One region of the Peribacillus sp. N1 genome, then DNA from elsewhere that is predicted to be linked to it. Evidence: riboswitches for the same ligand, from Rfam matches in the RefSeq annotation. Region 1 holds a riboswitch; each other region holds the start of a gene.

Region 1 (5,430 bases):
TGAATTGACCCTTGGTAATTTTATGAAGTGTTTTTGCAAAAATAGTGTTCAACACAAAGAAAGCTTCCGATGCTAATAAATCGGGAGCGTTTAGTTGGAGAAAAGACAGCTGTACTGCTGTCTTTTTTTATAAGATTATAAAAAAAGCAAACCTTATGCAGGTTTGCTTCCAGTTATAGATATGGAACTTATTTCTTCAAATGATATGGCACTGTCGTAACAACCACATTCCTTTTATAAAGTAAGTAGGCGCGGATCAGTAAACTTGATTGGTTATGAAGTATATTGTGCCAGCCCTTCTTCGGAATGAATTGGGGGATGATCACCGTTACTTTATAATTGGATTCACTAGCCTTATGTTCAACTGTGTCCACAAATTTAGTTAGTGGCTGAATGATACTTCTATAATAAGAATTCAGTGTAACGAGTCTGACATCTGGCTGCCATTTTTCCCACTTTTCTTCGAATTTCTTTTCGTCTTCTCTTTCAAAAGCGACATAAACGGCAATGACCTGATGTGCAGATAGAGATTTTGCATAATTTAAAGAGTTCTCAACCACATGAGTTATACCTGCCACAGGTACGATAATGATATTCCCTTCAATTGGTAAGATCGGCTCGCATGTTGTAATCCTTAGTTGGTCACCAACTGCTTCATAATGCTTTTTAATTCGATGAAAAATTAAAATGATGATAGGTAAAAAAATCAACACAGGCCAAACCTGAGTAAATTTGGTTAAAAAGAATATCATCGTGACGATAAAGCTAATTATGGCACCAATTGAATTAATGGTTAATTTCATCATCCAGCCTTTTGGCTTTTCGCGAACCCATTTAACAATCATGCCAGTCTGGGACAACGTAAATGGAATGAATACCCCTACCGCATAAAGCGGAATGAGATTTTCTGTATGTCCTTCAAATGCGACTATCAAGATGATGGATGCAAGTCCCAGTATGATGATTCCATTGGAATACCCTAATCGGTCCCCTCTAATCGTAAACGCCCTTGGTATGAATTTATCCTTCGCCAGATTTACCGCAAGCAGAGGGAAAGCCGAATAGCCAGTATTGGCCGCAAGTATCAAGATCAAGGCAGTCGTACCTTGAATGAAGAAATACATGAAATTCCGTCCAAAGATCTCTTCAGCAATCTGGGAGACGACCGTTACCTCTGCGCTCGGAACAATGCTTAAATAATAGGCTAAGAATACGATTCCCGAAAATAATACAGCTAGCAAGGAACCCATCGCTATTAAAGTTTTCGCAGCATTATTCGGGGCTGGATCTTTAAAGTTCGGGATTGCATTGGAAATCGCTTCGACTCCTGTCAATGCGGAGCTTCCTGATGCAAATGCTCTTAGCAGGATGAATAAACTGATACCCGCTACCGGAGTCCCGATTGATGCGTGCAATTCCGGTGAAACTCCTCCCGTCAAAATCTTGTAAATTCCAACACCAATCAAGATGAACAATGCTAAAACGAATAGGTAAACCGGATAGGCCAAAACAGAGGCCGACTCCGTAACCCCCCGAAGGTTCAGGATTGTAAGTAGTATCACAAAAATGATGGCTATGACCACATTATATGAATGCAGGCCGGGAAAAGCGGACGTGATTGCATCCGTACCTGCAGAAACACTTACAGCTACAGTTAATATATAATCGACCAACAAGGATCCTCCGGCTATCAACCCTGGATTGACACCTAAATTGTTTTTTGAAACTACATATGCCCCCCCGCCATGCGGATAAGCGAAAATGATTTGTCTGTAGGACAAAATCAAAGCAGTTAACAGGATCAATACTCCGATCGCGATTGGGATGGAATACCAAAATGCTGCAGCACCGACCGTGATCAAGACGATTAATATTTGCTCCGGTCCATATGCAACCGAAGACAAAGCATCAGAAGATAATATCGCCAAAGCCTTTGTTTTGTTAAGCTTTTGTTCACCAAGTGCATTTGACTTTAAAGGTCTCCCAATCAAGAACCTCTTTATAGAAGATAACATCAAGATTTCACCACCATAGTTAATTTATAAGTTTATGTTACCCAGCTGTAGCAAAAAACTAGACGAAACACAAAAATGCCTACAAGTCATAGCTAAATAGACCTGTAGACATCAATTTTTTTGTCTAACAAGCTCCACCTTCCTTCTCATATAACGCTTACGAGGTTAGCTGTCGGATTCGGACCTAAGAGTAGCCCTACCTTTTTAAAAAGGATTCACCCCTTGGATTGTAAACAATCCCAATAACGGGTCCCCCGCACCATAAGGTTTAAGCGATTTAGAAATATGAAACTGTTGATTATCATACTCCCGTGAAATGGAAATGTAAATGAAAATTTTGCTCAAAAATAAATAATTCTTTGTAAGTGAGGTTTTGTTCTTGGCTTATATAACATAAGTCATGCAATGACATGATTCGAAGGTAGGAAAGGAGGTAAGTAAAGGTCAAAATCCAGGGGCCAATGAACATAAGGTGGTCCGAAAAGGAAAAAAATCACCTTCATGAAGAATGCGATGAATTAACCAGATCTGCCCCAGCTCGGATCGTCATTAAAAGGGTAAACTTGCATTAAATATCAAATTCCGCTTTTATTCCCGTCCAATAGGGGCACTATTCCACTGATTCACCTAATTAGTTCCTTCCTTCTTGAATTGGTCTCAAATTGCTTTTTTTAAAGACAAAGTATTTCTGGCCAATATAGTTAAGCACGGTATAAAAGATTGTTCCTATGAGAACAGCCAAATTTTGTTGTATGGATAAATGGACGGATCCTTCCAGTGATTCCGCAATGGCTTGGCCTATAGAATAAGCGGCGGAATAACAAATCAGGATGACGCATAAGAAACGGGCAACTCCTCGCCGCCATTCTATATCACTTTTAAAGGTAAAAGTCCTGTTCAAAAGAAAACTCGTTACAGCTCCCGTTCCATTGCCGAAAAAGGTGGAGACCCAGTATGATAATTCAAGAACATTCATAAGAAAAAGCATGATGGAAAGTCCAACCGCTGTATTGACTATTCCAACCAATAAAAAGCGGATAAAGGAGTTAGTGTGTTTTAGATAGTTTCTCAATACTGTTCCGTTCATTGTCTAGTTGCTCCCGTTTTTTTAAATCGAGCGGATTAAATAAATCAAGATCAACAATATATTTAGGCCGGCGTTTGGATTCATTATAGATTTTTCCGATATATTCCCCAATCAAGCCGACAGCAATCAACTGCAGTCCGCCGATCAACCATATGGAGGTGATTAATGAGGTCCAACCAGTTTCGGTCTGACCATAAAACTTTAACCATAAAAAGTAAGACCCAAAGAGTAAGCTAATGAAAAAGGAAAGACATCCTAGCCATAATACAAGCCGGATCGGTGTAACTGAAAAGGAAGTAATGCCATCAAGCGCAAAAGCAACCATCTTCTTAAATGGATATTTCGTTTCCCCAGCCAATCTTTCTTTTCGGTCATAATAAACAGAGTCCGTCTTAAACCCAATGAGCGGGACAATCCCCCTTAAAAAGAGATTCGTTTCATCAAATCGTTCCAACTCCGCGATCGCCCTTCTGCTCATCAGCCTGAAATCGGCATGATTATAGACAAGGTTAACCCCCATCTTGTTCATCAATTTATAAAAACCAGTTGCAGATGTCCGTTTAAAAAATGAATCAAGGTCCCTTTTCTGGCGGACACCATATACGATTTCACATCCTTCCTTGAATTTCCGAATGAATTCAGGGATGACTTGAATATCATCCTGTAAATCTGCATCAATGGAAATCACACAATCCGAGGCTTCCTTGGCTGTAAACAATCCTGCCAGGAGTGCATTTTGATGTCCTGCATTCCGGGAAAGCTTTAGCCCGCGAACCAATTCATTATTGATCGTTTCCTTATAAATGATTTTCCAAGTTTGATCTTTGCTTCCATCATCAACCAGCAGGACTTTACTTTGACCAGAAACAACGTTTTCTTCGACTAATCCCCTCATCAATCCACAAAGCTGGGAAATGGTATCCTGCAAAACGCTTTCTTCGTTATAACAAGGTACAACAATCGTTACTATCGGTGAATTCATTCTATTCCCCCCCTTTTCACATGACTCTGTATAAATGAATTTTCCATTTGCTGCCTTTCTTTGTGAAAACCCTATCTAGCACCAATCCGTTCTCCTTCGCGTTGTTGATTGGGATGGCAGAAAATATATATTTGCCACCTAATCCTTTAAAGGCATCCATATTAAGATCCAAATTTTCCAGCTCTTTCTTCGAGCCTTTCTTGAACATATAATGCTTCCCAAGCTCATCGGTAAATAGGTAACAACGTCCTCCCCATTCATCAAAGTAGATTCTGATGTTTTTATTCTTAGCCAATTCGTTTTCAATTATTTGACGAAATTGATGTTTGTAAGAAAGCGGATAGAAATTGTTATAGCTATCGAGCGTGTAAAATCCATTAAATTGTGCGATTGCAGGATGCAGCCCAATGCTAGCAACACGATACTCTTCCTGTGGAAGGTCGATATGATCTTTTATTTCCTGGAAAAGGCTTTCTGAATAGAACTCTTTAAAAGATGGTTTTTTATTGTAAGTGATTTCTTCATTGAAGCCCATTAAGATCATAATTTGGACGGCGATGAAAATGGAAAGGGTTTTCTTAGCATAATCGCTGTGTTCCCAAATGATTTTTATCGCGAGGGCAAAGCCCAAATAAATCACCATCGGCCTTAAAAAGTGAAATCTGGCAAAATTAAAGGTATCCAGGGTGTGAAACCTTTCCGTCAAAGGAACCCAGCCTTTATAAAACCAGAATGCGTACCATGCTGAGAGTATAAAGTTCAAGCCGAATAAAAATACATATACCTTTTCCTGTCGCCACAGTTTTTTGGTCAGAATGATATAAAGGGCAAAGACTGTAATCGGCAGGATGATAAGCGCATGTACAGTCATGACATGCGTGTGTCCAAGAACGAAATTTTTGAAAGTGAGCTTGATGACCCAATCAAGCGGCAGCCTTGCGTGAAAATATTCATCTCTGCTATTTGGCTCCGAATCAAAAATGAATGAAGACACCAAACGATACTCCACCAAACCAAAAATGAAGGTCATATACACGATCGAAAGAAGAAACGTTATATTCCACCCTTTTCTCCTGATCACATCCGTTAACCAAAGAAAGCCCATTGCAACAAGGAAAAAGAAAAAACCAAGCACGATGCTTGAATAAAGCGGCAAAAGTGTAAGGACCAAATAATTCTTCCACGAATGATCCTTGCTGCGAATATTCAAAAAAGCCCAAAGTGCAAGCGGCATCCCAAGTGTACTGAGCATTCCCGACGGCCAAAATGGGGTAAGGGCAAAGGCCAAGGATGTTCCAACCCTGATCCAACCTGATTGGCTTCCTGTAACCAAATGTTTCTTTAAT
Region 2 (5,430 bases), on a different contig from region 1:
ATAAAACGGGTTTTCGGTGAAGTACTGTTGGAGCGTTTGATCAGCCTGCATCCAGCAGCTAAAGATGAAGCATTCCGCATGTATATGCACGCCTTCCTGACATCGGCGATTTTAGGAGTGATACAGGAGTGGCTAGAGAACTGTGAAAAACAAACGGCGGAAGAAATGGCGAAAATCCATTTTCATATCTTGAACTTCATCAGCCAATTGCGCACATTCATCCAATGAACGATTCATCAAAGGCATGTTCCATCAACATGCCTTTAAATCGGATTACATCTTTTCCTTCGCTTCTACATCACTAACGGAATAATACCTGCTCTTGGAGGTCTTCATACTAAGCATCGACAACCATATGGATAAAGCTAACATGGTCAGGGAACCTGAAATCACCACAAACCGAATCGAAATGAAATGGGCAGAAACACCAACGATTGCGGTAGTAATGATGATCAATAAAGCTTCTAACAAGCCAAAAACACTTCCGACCCTGCCCATGATTTCCACCGGAATATTATTTTGATAAAAGGTTTGAAAGCCAGTGTTGGCAAAAGCCAATGAAAAGGCAATGATGAAAAATCCGATGGCGGCCAGTGAAAAGGAATTCGAAAAGGCAAAGATCATATAACCTATCGAGACAAATAAAGATCCAAGACCGATCATGTGCGAGATTTTCACTTTACTGATGAATACGGCATTGACTATGGCACCAGCAATGATGCCTGCCCCGGCGACGCTTACAAGGAATCCGTAATCGCTGTCCGTTAAAAGGAGCACGGCCTTAGCAAACGCAGCTTCTTGGGAATCGATGGCCGTTTCCATCACCACCATGCAGCTGAATAAGAAATAAATGAGCATGATATAGGAAGATTTCCGGCTGAAGTCCAGGACGATGCCCCAATCTTTTTTCATGATGGTCCAAGACAGGTAATGACTGGATTGTTCAAGGGGGTGATCCTTTTCAAGATTAGGCATCAATAGAGTGATGATTCCGGATAACAATAAGGCAGCCGCGTTAATATAAATCGCTAAAACGGGCGTACCGATCAAGAAAAGGATACCCGCTAGCGCCGGTCCAATCAAAAAAGCTCCAGAATCCATTAAGCTTCGTAATGAATTAAATCGTTTCCTCTGTTCAATGGGTATTAATTTTGTTATATATGACCTAGATGTTGTTCCGAACATGGCCCCTGCCATATTGATCACGAAGACAAGGGAATAAATGACCCAAATAGAAGAAGTCAATGGCAGCAAGGCTATGAATACCGTGCGAAATAGGTCAAGTGCCGCCATTAGATTCCGCTTATTTATCCGGTCGATCACGCTCCCTGCCCACACATTCGTAAAAATGGCAGCCATCGGTTTAACGATATAAAGTCCAGCTACCGCCAAGGCTGAACCAGTCATATCCAGAACGATTAAATTAAGGGCAATGAAATAAACCCAAGAACCAAAGTTGGAGATACCTATTCCGCACAAAAGAATGGAAGGGTATTTCCAGGATACTAATGCATTTCTTAATGTCATCGCTTCTCCCCCTTTGATCGTACAATATAAAACCCCGTCCCCAAGCAATCCGTCTCGGGACGGATACATCCCCAACAATCCTCGGCTGTTCTCGGAAAGTGGTATTTCATTTTACTTTTCTTTACGTCCACATTAAGCATTACTAAATTTTAACATTATCGGTTCAAAACTGTATATAACGCAAAAAAACTCATTATAATAAATGAGTTTCAAAGCAAAACAAGATATGGATTTTTCGCTCAGCGTTCCGGATAGAACACAGGGAATAAATAATTGAATACCGCTAATGAATGTTGGATGCAGTTGATTTACCTTAGGGAAAACAATTTTAAGAACGGATTCTTTTTCTTATCCGTTATCCTTAACTCATCCATGATGATTTGATCCTCATGATCGGCTATCCATTTCCTTAGTGCATCTTTATCCTGGCATTGTGTTAAATATGTCTGGCCACCCTTGCCTGTAGCATTAATAACATATCTATTGAACGTCTTCTCCATAATTGCCCGCCTTTTTAATAAAATGTCTTGAATCTTTAAATACAAATGCAATGCTTTTTTCTTTATCATTTACAAAAGAAACATAAAATATATGTTAGAGAATTTTGATTGGCATTGCATGTTCTGCTTGAAATTATTGAATAAAGTACATCGATGCCGGTTATCATAATTGGATTAATCGAACCTATCATAATGTGCTAACTAATATTTGTCAATACGTTTTCTAAATGTAAATAAAACGTAAATTTTCAGTTTTGTTAAAGAAATATTTTTTTACGATTTAGGGGTTTACAACTGCTAAATGATGGGAGTAGAATACGTTTATCAATTTAATGCATTTCGGCCAAAACTCATGGAAATTGAGTACGGAGGACCCAATCATTTGGGGTTAATTCTGCCTTGCAGAAGGGATGAGATCAGCTCTTTCGCCATCCTACCCGTCAGCTAACTTCGTCGGCTAAAGCGAAGGAGGTCATAAGACCGCCTATTTCGGGAGCTTTTTTTGCACGCTTTTTGTGGCAATACAGCTATTCGATGTTTTCGCAGGTCTTTTTATTATGCCTTTAAAAAGATTCGAAAAGCAGATTGATGATTAAAAGTCATACAGTAGGGATGATCATTTGAGAATGACAAAATTGGATCCGCCAAAAATACTTGTACTTGGCTTTGCCATCCTGATACTTATCGGGGCCTATTTATTGACCCTGCCGATTTCCACAGAAAATGGCCATGGTCTTTCTTTTCTGGATGCTTTATTCACCTCGACTTCCGCTACATGTGTAACAGGACTGGTCGTTGTGGATACGGGATCGACCTTCACCACTTTTGGTGAGTTGGTCATCTTAACACTGATTCAGGTAGGCGGCTTAGGGTTCATGACATTTGCGACATTTTTCTTTTTATTATTAGGCAAAAAGATTTCTTTAAAAGGCAGGTTAGTTCTGCAGGAGTCGTTAAATAATCTATCCATGGCGGGTGTAGTCAGATTAGTGAAACGGCTTTTAATTTTCACGGCCATCATTGAAGGCATGGGTGCACTTATTTTATCGATTCGCTTTTCTTTTGACATGCCAATCGTTAAAGCGGTCTATTACGGGGTTTTTCATTCCATATCGAATTTCAATAATGCCGGCTTCGATTTAATGGGGGAATTCAGGAGTTTGACCCCATATGTATCGGATCCATTCGTAACCCTTACCGTCGCCTTCCTCATCACGTTTGGAGGTATAGGTTTTATCGTAATGAATGAACTATATGAATATCGGAATACGCATCGTTTATCAGTACATACGAAGATCGTTCTGGCGACTAGCTTAACCCTTACGATTGCCGGAGCAATTTTAATCTTTCTATTCGAGTTCGGCAATGCCAAGACATTGCAGCCTTTATCTCTCATGGGTAAAACGCTGTCATCATTATTTCAATCGGTATCACCACGGACTGCAGGCTCCAACACGCTGAATATCCCTGATTTAACTCAGCCTACATTACTGCTCATCATTTTTCTGATGTTCGTTGGGGCATCACCCGGATCGACTGGCGGCGGGATTAAAACGACGACATTGGCGACGATTGCCGGAACGGTTTGGTCACAGATCAAAGGTAAGGGTGATGTGGTCTTGTTCCGCCACCGCATCGTGAGTGAAACTATTTTTAAAGCATTATCCGTCACATTCATTGGTGTATTCGTGGTTTCCATCATCTCCATTCTGCTGACCATCACTGAAAGCGGACCTGACTTTTTGATGATTTTGTTCGAAGCCACTTCAGCTTTCGCCACCGTGGGACTTTCAATGGGTTTGACCCCGGAATTATCACCGGTCGGCCGGATTCTCATCATTTTCACGATGTTTGCAGGACGTGTTGGTCCTTTGACTTTGGCCTTTGCTATCGCCATGAGGCGCAAGCCAGATCCATTCCGACGTCCAAAAGGGAAAATCATGATTGGTTAATAATGAATGAAGGAGCGTAAAAGATGGGAAAACGACAATACGCCGTGATAGGTTTAGGCAGATTTGGAACCAGTGTGGCCCATAGATTATATACGGCAGGCCAAGAGGTTTTGGGTATTGATGTGAACGAGGAAAGAGTCGAGAATGCGGAACTGAACGTTACCCATGCAGTCATGGCGGATACGACCGAAGAAGAGACATTGAAAGCAATCGGAATCCGTAATTTCGATTGTGTCATCGTAGCCATCGGAAATGACATGCAATCGAGCATTTTAACTACCTTGCTTTTAAAAGAGCTTGGGATCAAAAAGGTCATTGCCAAAGCACTTAATAAAAATCACGGTCAGGTGCTCACAAAAGTAGGTGCCGACTGGGTCATCTATCCTGAGAGGGATATGGGGGAACGGGTCGCGAATCAGCTTCTTTCCCCTAACATGCTGAACTATATAGAGCTCTCCAAAGAATACAATATCGAGGAAATCATCCTCCCCATGAGCATGAAGGGAAAAAGCCTCAGGGAGCTTGATTTACGGGCAAAATATAATATCAGCGTCATTGCCATCGTGAGTAATGGGGAAATTATCATAGCACCCTCACCGGATCAGGATATCCTTGAAAAAGATATGCTTTTAGTGGTTGGCAATAAAGAAGATCTAGCCTTCTTCGCCAATATTGAATAACTGGCAGGTGCCAGCTCTTTCTTTATTGAGCCCGATTCTTATTTTTGAATGCAAGCATTATACATACGAGAAGATCGCCATATGGAGGTCTTCTCGATGAAATTAATAACGAGTATTCCCATGCCCTGGATATGTATGTATTATTTTATCGTACTGATCGCTTGGGCAAGAGTGGACTTTATCGTCACTTTATCAAAAGGCAGTTGAAGCTTAACGGCAGTCATGGCTATTTCCGGCCGAAGTCCAGAAAGGGTTGTTTGAATTCCAATCAAATGTAAGGATTCAATCAATTGTGACAGCTGGTGGGCGGAAGCACTATCAATTGCATGAACGCCCGAGAGGTCAATGAATAGCCTGGTGACATTTTTTTCAGCGCACTTTTGTAAGGTGTTTTCAAGCAAGGACATGCCCCTCGCCGTATCAATATCGCCTATCAGGGGAAGTAACGCCGTATTATCTTTAAGCGAAATGATGGGAGTGCTCAATTCATCGATCGTTGCCTGTTGGGCTTTCATGATTTTATTGGCATACCTATGATTCGCTTCCGTAAACTTCTCCATCACTTCGCTGAACACCTTCACCACTATCCGATACCAGGAATTTATTTCCGCCTGCGTATAGTTTTCTCCTTGCAATCCCACAAACCGGTCAATATAATCCAGGTATTGCTCTTGCGTTCGAGAAAACTCCCTCAATATAAAATAGATGGGTGTGTTTAAATGCTGCTCATCCTGACCGATATCTTCAATCCACTCACCAAGCTGCTCAAAG
Region 3 (5,430 bases), on a different contig from region 1:
CTTCGCACTATATAAAAAAGGATTTCAAAATCTAACGGGAATCGACCTGACTCCTGCCATGCTTTATGAAGCCGAAAAAATAGCGCATGAATATAACCTGGACATATCCTTTATCCTTGGCGATGCAACCGACCTCCCTTTCAACGACTCATCATTCGATAAATCAATCTTCGCTTTTAATGGTTTAATGCAAATTCCCCAGCGAAAAAAACGCACATTGGCTTTAAAAGAAATCAACCGTATTTTAAAACCTGAAGGGCTCTTCATTTTCACAACACATGACCGTGATAAAAACGAAAATTACCTGAACTTCTGGGAGCAAGAGGAAATGATTTGGTGTGTTGGTAAACAAGATGAGAGGCTTTATGAATTCGGGGATATTCTCACATCCGGAAAGACGCTTCAAGAAGATACTTACCTCCATATCCCAACTAAACTTGAAGTACTTGAGTGCCTGGAAGAAGCACGGTTCAAAGTCATCGAAAGCTTTTATCGAAGTGAATTATTCCATGAAAACGATGATGTCATCACTTTCTCTTCCGATTGCCGCTTCTGGATCGTCCAAAAGTAAGGAAGCGCTTTTTAATTCAAAAAAATCCAGAGTGACATTTCACTCTGGATTTTTTGTATTAAGAAACTTGTTCTAGTTCTTTTTTGGAAGGAGGGTTGAATTGACCTTCCCATTTAGAGATAACGATTGCCGCAAGTGAATTACCGATAACATTTACTACTGTACGTCCCATATCAAGAATACGGTCGATACCGGCAATGAATGCTAGACCTTCAATAGGAATACCGACAGTTCCCAATGTCGCTAAAAGAACTACGAAAGATACACCTGGTACACCAGCAATCCCCTTGGATGTGATCATTAACACTAGCATCAGCGTAATTTGCTCATACATGCTTAAATCGATTCCGTACATTTGAGCGATGAAGATAGCTGCTAACGCTTGGTATAATGTAGAACCATCAAGGTTAAAGGAGTATCCAGTCGGAATAACAAATGTAGCAATATGTTTCGGACATCCCGCTTTCTCCATTTTTTCCATGATTTTCGGAAGAACCGCTTCAGAACTTGCAGTAGAGAAAGCAAGAATCAATTCTTCTTTTAGAAGTTTAATCAAAGTAAAGATATTGAATCCTACAAATTTTGCAATAAGACCCAGAATGACAATTACAAAGAAGATCATTGTTCCGTAAACAGAAAGCGCTAACTTTCCTAACGGAATTAAAGATTCCAAACCGAACTTGGAGATAGTCACACCGATTAGTGCAAATACACCGATAGGAGCGAATTTCATGACCATGTTAGTTAGGTAGAACATTCCTTCAGCTACACCTTGGAAGAAACGGAATACTGGTTTACCCTTTTCACCGATGGCCGCAATACTTAGTCCAAACAACACGGAGAAGAAAATGATCGCTAGCATATCGCCTTCTACCATGGCTTTAACTGGATTGGATGGCACGATGTGTACAAGTGTATCTACGAACGATTCATGCTGCTTAGTTTCTGCTGTATCAACATATGTGGAGATATCAGTTTGTTCCAGGTTATTCATATTCACACCAGCACCAGGCTGGATGATATTCGCTGAAATTAAACCAACAGCAATCGCTATCATAGTTACGACAACAAAGTATGATAATGATTTAGCACCTAGTTTTCCTACCGCTTTCAAGTCACCTACACCGGCAACTGCAACGATAAGGCTGGATACGATGATCGGCACTACGATCATTTTAATCATTCGTAGGAAAATGTCCCCGAATGGCTGTAAAAAGCTTTGGGCCGACTCATTACCATAAAAAATGGCACCAACGATAATCCCTAGAATTAAACCAATGAAAATTTGGCTAGCTAAACTTAATTTGAATTTCTTCATTTACTTTCCTCACCTTCCATAAAGTCTTTGATGCAAAAACATTTTGTCTCGGTAAGGGAAACAAGATACTAATAAAAAGAAAGTAATTTTTCTTTTTTTGAAAAACTCTGTCTTTACGCCGAAAAAAAAGACACTTCATGTGTCAATTTCTTATTGGCGTGAATATTCACACATGTTCCCTTAAAGACGCTGACGAGGTTAGCTGTCGGGTTAGGAATTGGAAACACAAATGCCCTTTCATTTCTGAATTCACCCCTAGCGGATAAAATCCACAAAAATGGGTCCCCCGTTCTTGGAATAAGATTAAGCGAGTTAACTTATAATAAAATATTATACTAAAAATGATAATCTGTAAATATTTATTCGCATTAGTTCTAGAAAAAATCTTTAAATATGTCTGAATATTCTGCATTAGAGACTATTGTATCTATAATTACTCTTCCCGTTTTTTAATCATATAAGTTATATTGATATATAATTAATAACTAATTTGACATCACCTCTCTTGATGAAAGAAGCGGTTATTTTTCCAATACGCCAAGTAACAGATATCTTACTTTTTCCCTAGAGGTGAATTTTTTATAAGTTGCTGCCTTCACTTTTCCAAATTGGATTGGGGTAATGAAATAAGAATGGTTCTTCGACACATCCGGCTCCATTAGAATGACGTCACCTACCGACGGTCCGTTTATGATTTCTTGCTTCCCTTCAGCCTTAAGCCCTTTTGTAATGTAATGTTTATCCACATAGCCATTTTTAGTCAATTTGTAAATATAAGGCTGTTTATGGTTTTTTATGGCTTCTATAGGAATGGAGGGTACACCGGCTTTCTCATTGGTTATTACAGTAAGATTCACTTTGGATCCCACCAACAAAGCTTCCGTTTCTTCACCTTCCGGTTCGATTAGTGCCTGAAATGGAAATCTGTTATCCTTTTTTAATGACGGCTCTTCAGCGGGATAGGAATGGATGCGACCTATCGTCCCTTTCAATGCCTTTTTTGAATCAGAGGAACTTGCTTTTATAGTCATGCCCACTTCAGCCTTTTTCATTTCCTCTTCAGAGAAATCCCCTTCAATTGCCATATTTGTTGAAACGATGGATATAATGGGATTATTCAGGTTTTTATTGATATTTTTAACTACACCATCAGCCTCACTCGTTGACACGATCGCACTGGACTGCTCCTCAATTGAAGTTATTTTAGCTTCAAGCATTTTCACTTTTTCATTCAAGCTGTTTTTTTCCAGTTCCTGCTTGTACATTTCTTGCTCAATGTTACTTTTAATAAGATCTGAGGAACTTGTTGTTATATCAATTTTCAAGTTTTTTTCCACCGATTCATCAATGGCTGCTTTTTCAGGATTGCTGGTCATGGTCCCTTGATAGGACCTCAACTTCCCTATGTATTCCTCAATACCTGCAATTTCTCCCTTAACTGCCGTTTTCTCCGCTTCCAAGTTCGCTTTAAGAGCATCAAGTTCGGTCGTCGTATACTCAAACAACGAGGAGCCAGCCGTAATCTCATCGCCTTCTTTAACAAGGAATTTCTTAAAATCATTTTTCTTGGTGTCAAAATAGATATCATACTCTTCTACAGGTTTAATTACCCCATTTGTTTGAATAGTATCCGTAATTGTATCTTTTTTTACCTTAGTCCAGTTTTCAACGAAAACAGTTCGTTCCACTTTGCTTTCTTTTTTTTCAATAAGGTATAAGTTAACGGTTATTAAGACTATCGACGCAATGGAGACCGCTGTAATTTTCCATTTCCCGCTCATTCATTTCACCCGCCTTATACAAATACGCCTACTTGGATGTATGCTAAAAAGGCTTTAACAAACCATGTGGCCAGATAGAATAGAACAATCATTAAAAGGACCAAATTACTATTTCGTTCTGAAAACTCCTTTAAATAAAAATATTGCAGAGCAATAATAAGAAATTGAAAAATGGTGATTCCGCTGAAAAAGTGAATGAAATAATCACTTCTGAGAAAATACTGACTGATGATCCCCAATGAAAAAGGATTGGCATCGCTGCCTATATCCATTAATACGAATAGAGGAATCAGTAATATTTTTTCCACTAATTGCAAAACAAAAAGAATCATTTGAACGATGACTAATTTTATATATGGGATATCAGTAACGATCCAAAAGAATAGAGCTGATAAAAATATGTATATGGAAGGGTCGATTATGCCTGTTATTATGTTGCCGCTCAAAATCAGCAGCTTTGCTGCTTCGAATTCATCGGCACTCATTTTCGTGATTTCTTTGGAGAATGATTCTGAACCAATGCCAAAATATCCCCCGATGGCGAATACTATAAGACTAAGAAAATATAAAAATAGTAATTTCAATCCAAGCTTTGTGACTGCCTCTGCATTTTGAAGCTGATGACGACTCCGATGAGGCTCTAAAATGCCCTTTAACAATCTGACCTGGTACACCATATGTGGTCCTCCTGCAAAAATTGATATATCTTCATATATTTTATCTTATTTTGGAAACAATTGCAGAAATAAGGAATGAATATACAAAAAAAACACATAATCATTCCCATTCATATTTAATCCCATCATACTAATTTGGAGTTAATACTGACAAATGTCGGGCAAGGACTTTAATGCGTGCAGGAGTTCGTCTATAGTTCTCTCCATCCATATCCACATCAAGCGGCCTCTTGGTTTCAATGGTCAGAGTATCGGCATTTAAATAAGTCACCCCAGAGTCAGAGATCATATTTTGTGTCCATGAACGCTTCATCGCTATTATTTCTAAAAATGCACCAAGGCTTGCATTTTCCAAGATGGCAACGCCGAAGAGTCCATCATCTGGACTAATCATGGGAAAGGGCAATAAATTGGTGCAGATAAAACAACCATTCAAAACCAAAATCATAACCGCTTCCCCTTCGATAACATTCCCATCATATTTTAGCTTATAGGAAAAGGGAGCATTCTCGCCAATTATCCTTATAGCACTTAATAAATATCCTATCTTACCAAACCTGCTTTTTTCCTGCTCATCAATATTGCTTGATGCATCTGAAATAAGCCCTACTCCCCAAAAATTAGAAAAATAATCGTTGTTGGCCTGCCCAATATCAATTGAACGAACTTTGCCATTCACTAATGCTTCCGCAGCTTGACGAACATTTTGAGGAATCTTTAATGTTCTGGAGAAGTCATTGCAAGTCCCTCCAGGTAAAACCCCAAACAGGGGCCGCCTCGGAAGCGGCGAAAGGCCATTTACACACTCATGCACCGTTCCATCTCCTCCTAATACGAAAACTACATCCATGTCTTCACAATATTCCAAGCAAAAACGGCATGCATCGCCCTTTTCCCTCGTTTGCAGAATGAGAAATTCATCAATATGTGGAGCTATTATCGGAAGACAACCCTCAAGATTCCTTTCGAGTTTATCATTACCGGCATTTTCATTATAAATCAGCATTCCCTTTTTCCATCGCATGATTTTTGCCCCCATATTATTGAAAGAATTGTCTTCTTCCCATCAATTTTACCTTTTCC

The links. A riboswitch is a leader RNA that binds a small molecule or an ion and turns the genes downstream of it on or off. The one in region 1 is predicted to bind cyclic di-AMP.
Region 2: another riboswitch for cyclic di-AMP. It lies ahead of ACYP5M_RS17380 (TrkH family potassium uptake protein); the one in region 1 lies ahead of ACYP5M_RS12765 (APC family permease).
Region 3: another riboswitch for cyclic di-AMP. It lies ahead of ACYP5M_RS26130 (cation:dicarboxylate symporter family transporter); the one in region 1 lies ahead of ACYP5M_RS12765 (APC family permease).

What each region holds. Positions count from the first base shown of each region.
Region 1 covers NZ_BAAHZO010000002.1:873,512-878,941, forward strand. The annotation lists gene ACYP5M_RS12765 (APC family permease) at 189-2,015, opposite strand; cyclic di-AMP (ydaO/yuaA leader) riboswitch at 2,154-2,300, opposite strand; gene ACYP5M_RS12770 (GtrA family protein) at 2,647-3,102, opposite strand; gene ACYP5M_RS12775 (glycosyltransferase family 2 protein) at 3,062-4,084, opposite strand; gene ACYP5M_RS12780 (DUF6044 family protein) at 4,101-5,430, opposite strand, start outside.
Region 2 covers NZ_BAAHZO010000004.1:317,856-323,285, reverse strand. The annotation lists gene ACYP5M_RS17395 (TetR/AcrR family transcriptional regulator) at 1-228, shown strand, start outside; gene ACYP5M_RS17390 (MFS transporter) at 274-1,527, opposite strand; gene ACYP5M_RS17385 (hypothetical protein) at 1,836-2,027, opposite strand; cyclic di-AMP (ydaO/yuaA leader) riboswitch at 2,359-2,501, shown strand; gene ACYP5M_RS17380 (TrkH family potassium uptake protein) at 2,654-3,979, shown strand; gene ACYP5M_RS17375 (potassium channel family protein) at 4,003-4,659, shown strand; gene ACYP5M_RS17370 (STAS domain-containing protein) at 4,800-5,430, opposite strand, start outside.
Region 3 covers NZ_BAAHZO010000014.1:5,654-11,083, reverse strand. The annotation lists gene ACYP5M_RS26135 (class I SAM-dependent methyltransferase) at 1-571, shown strand, start outside; gene ACYP5M_RS26130 (cation:dicarboxylate symporter family transporter) at 630-1,889, opposite strand; cyclic di-AMP (ydaO/yuaA leader) riboswitch at 2,062-2,209, opposite strand; gene ACYP5M_RS26125 (efflux RND transporter periplasmic adaptor subunit) at 2,411-3,670, opposite strand; gene ACYP5M_RS26120 (hypothetical protein) at 3,685-4,347, opposite strand; gene ACYP5M_RS26115 (diacylglycerol/lipid kinase family protein) at 4,478-5,371, opposite strand.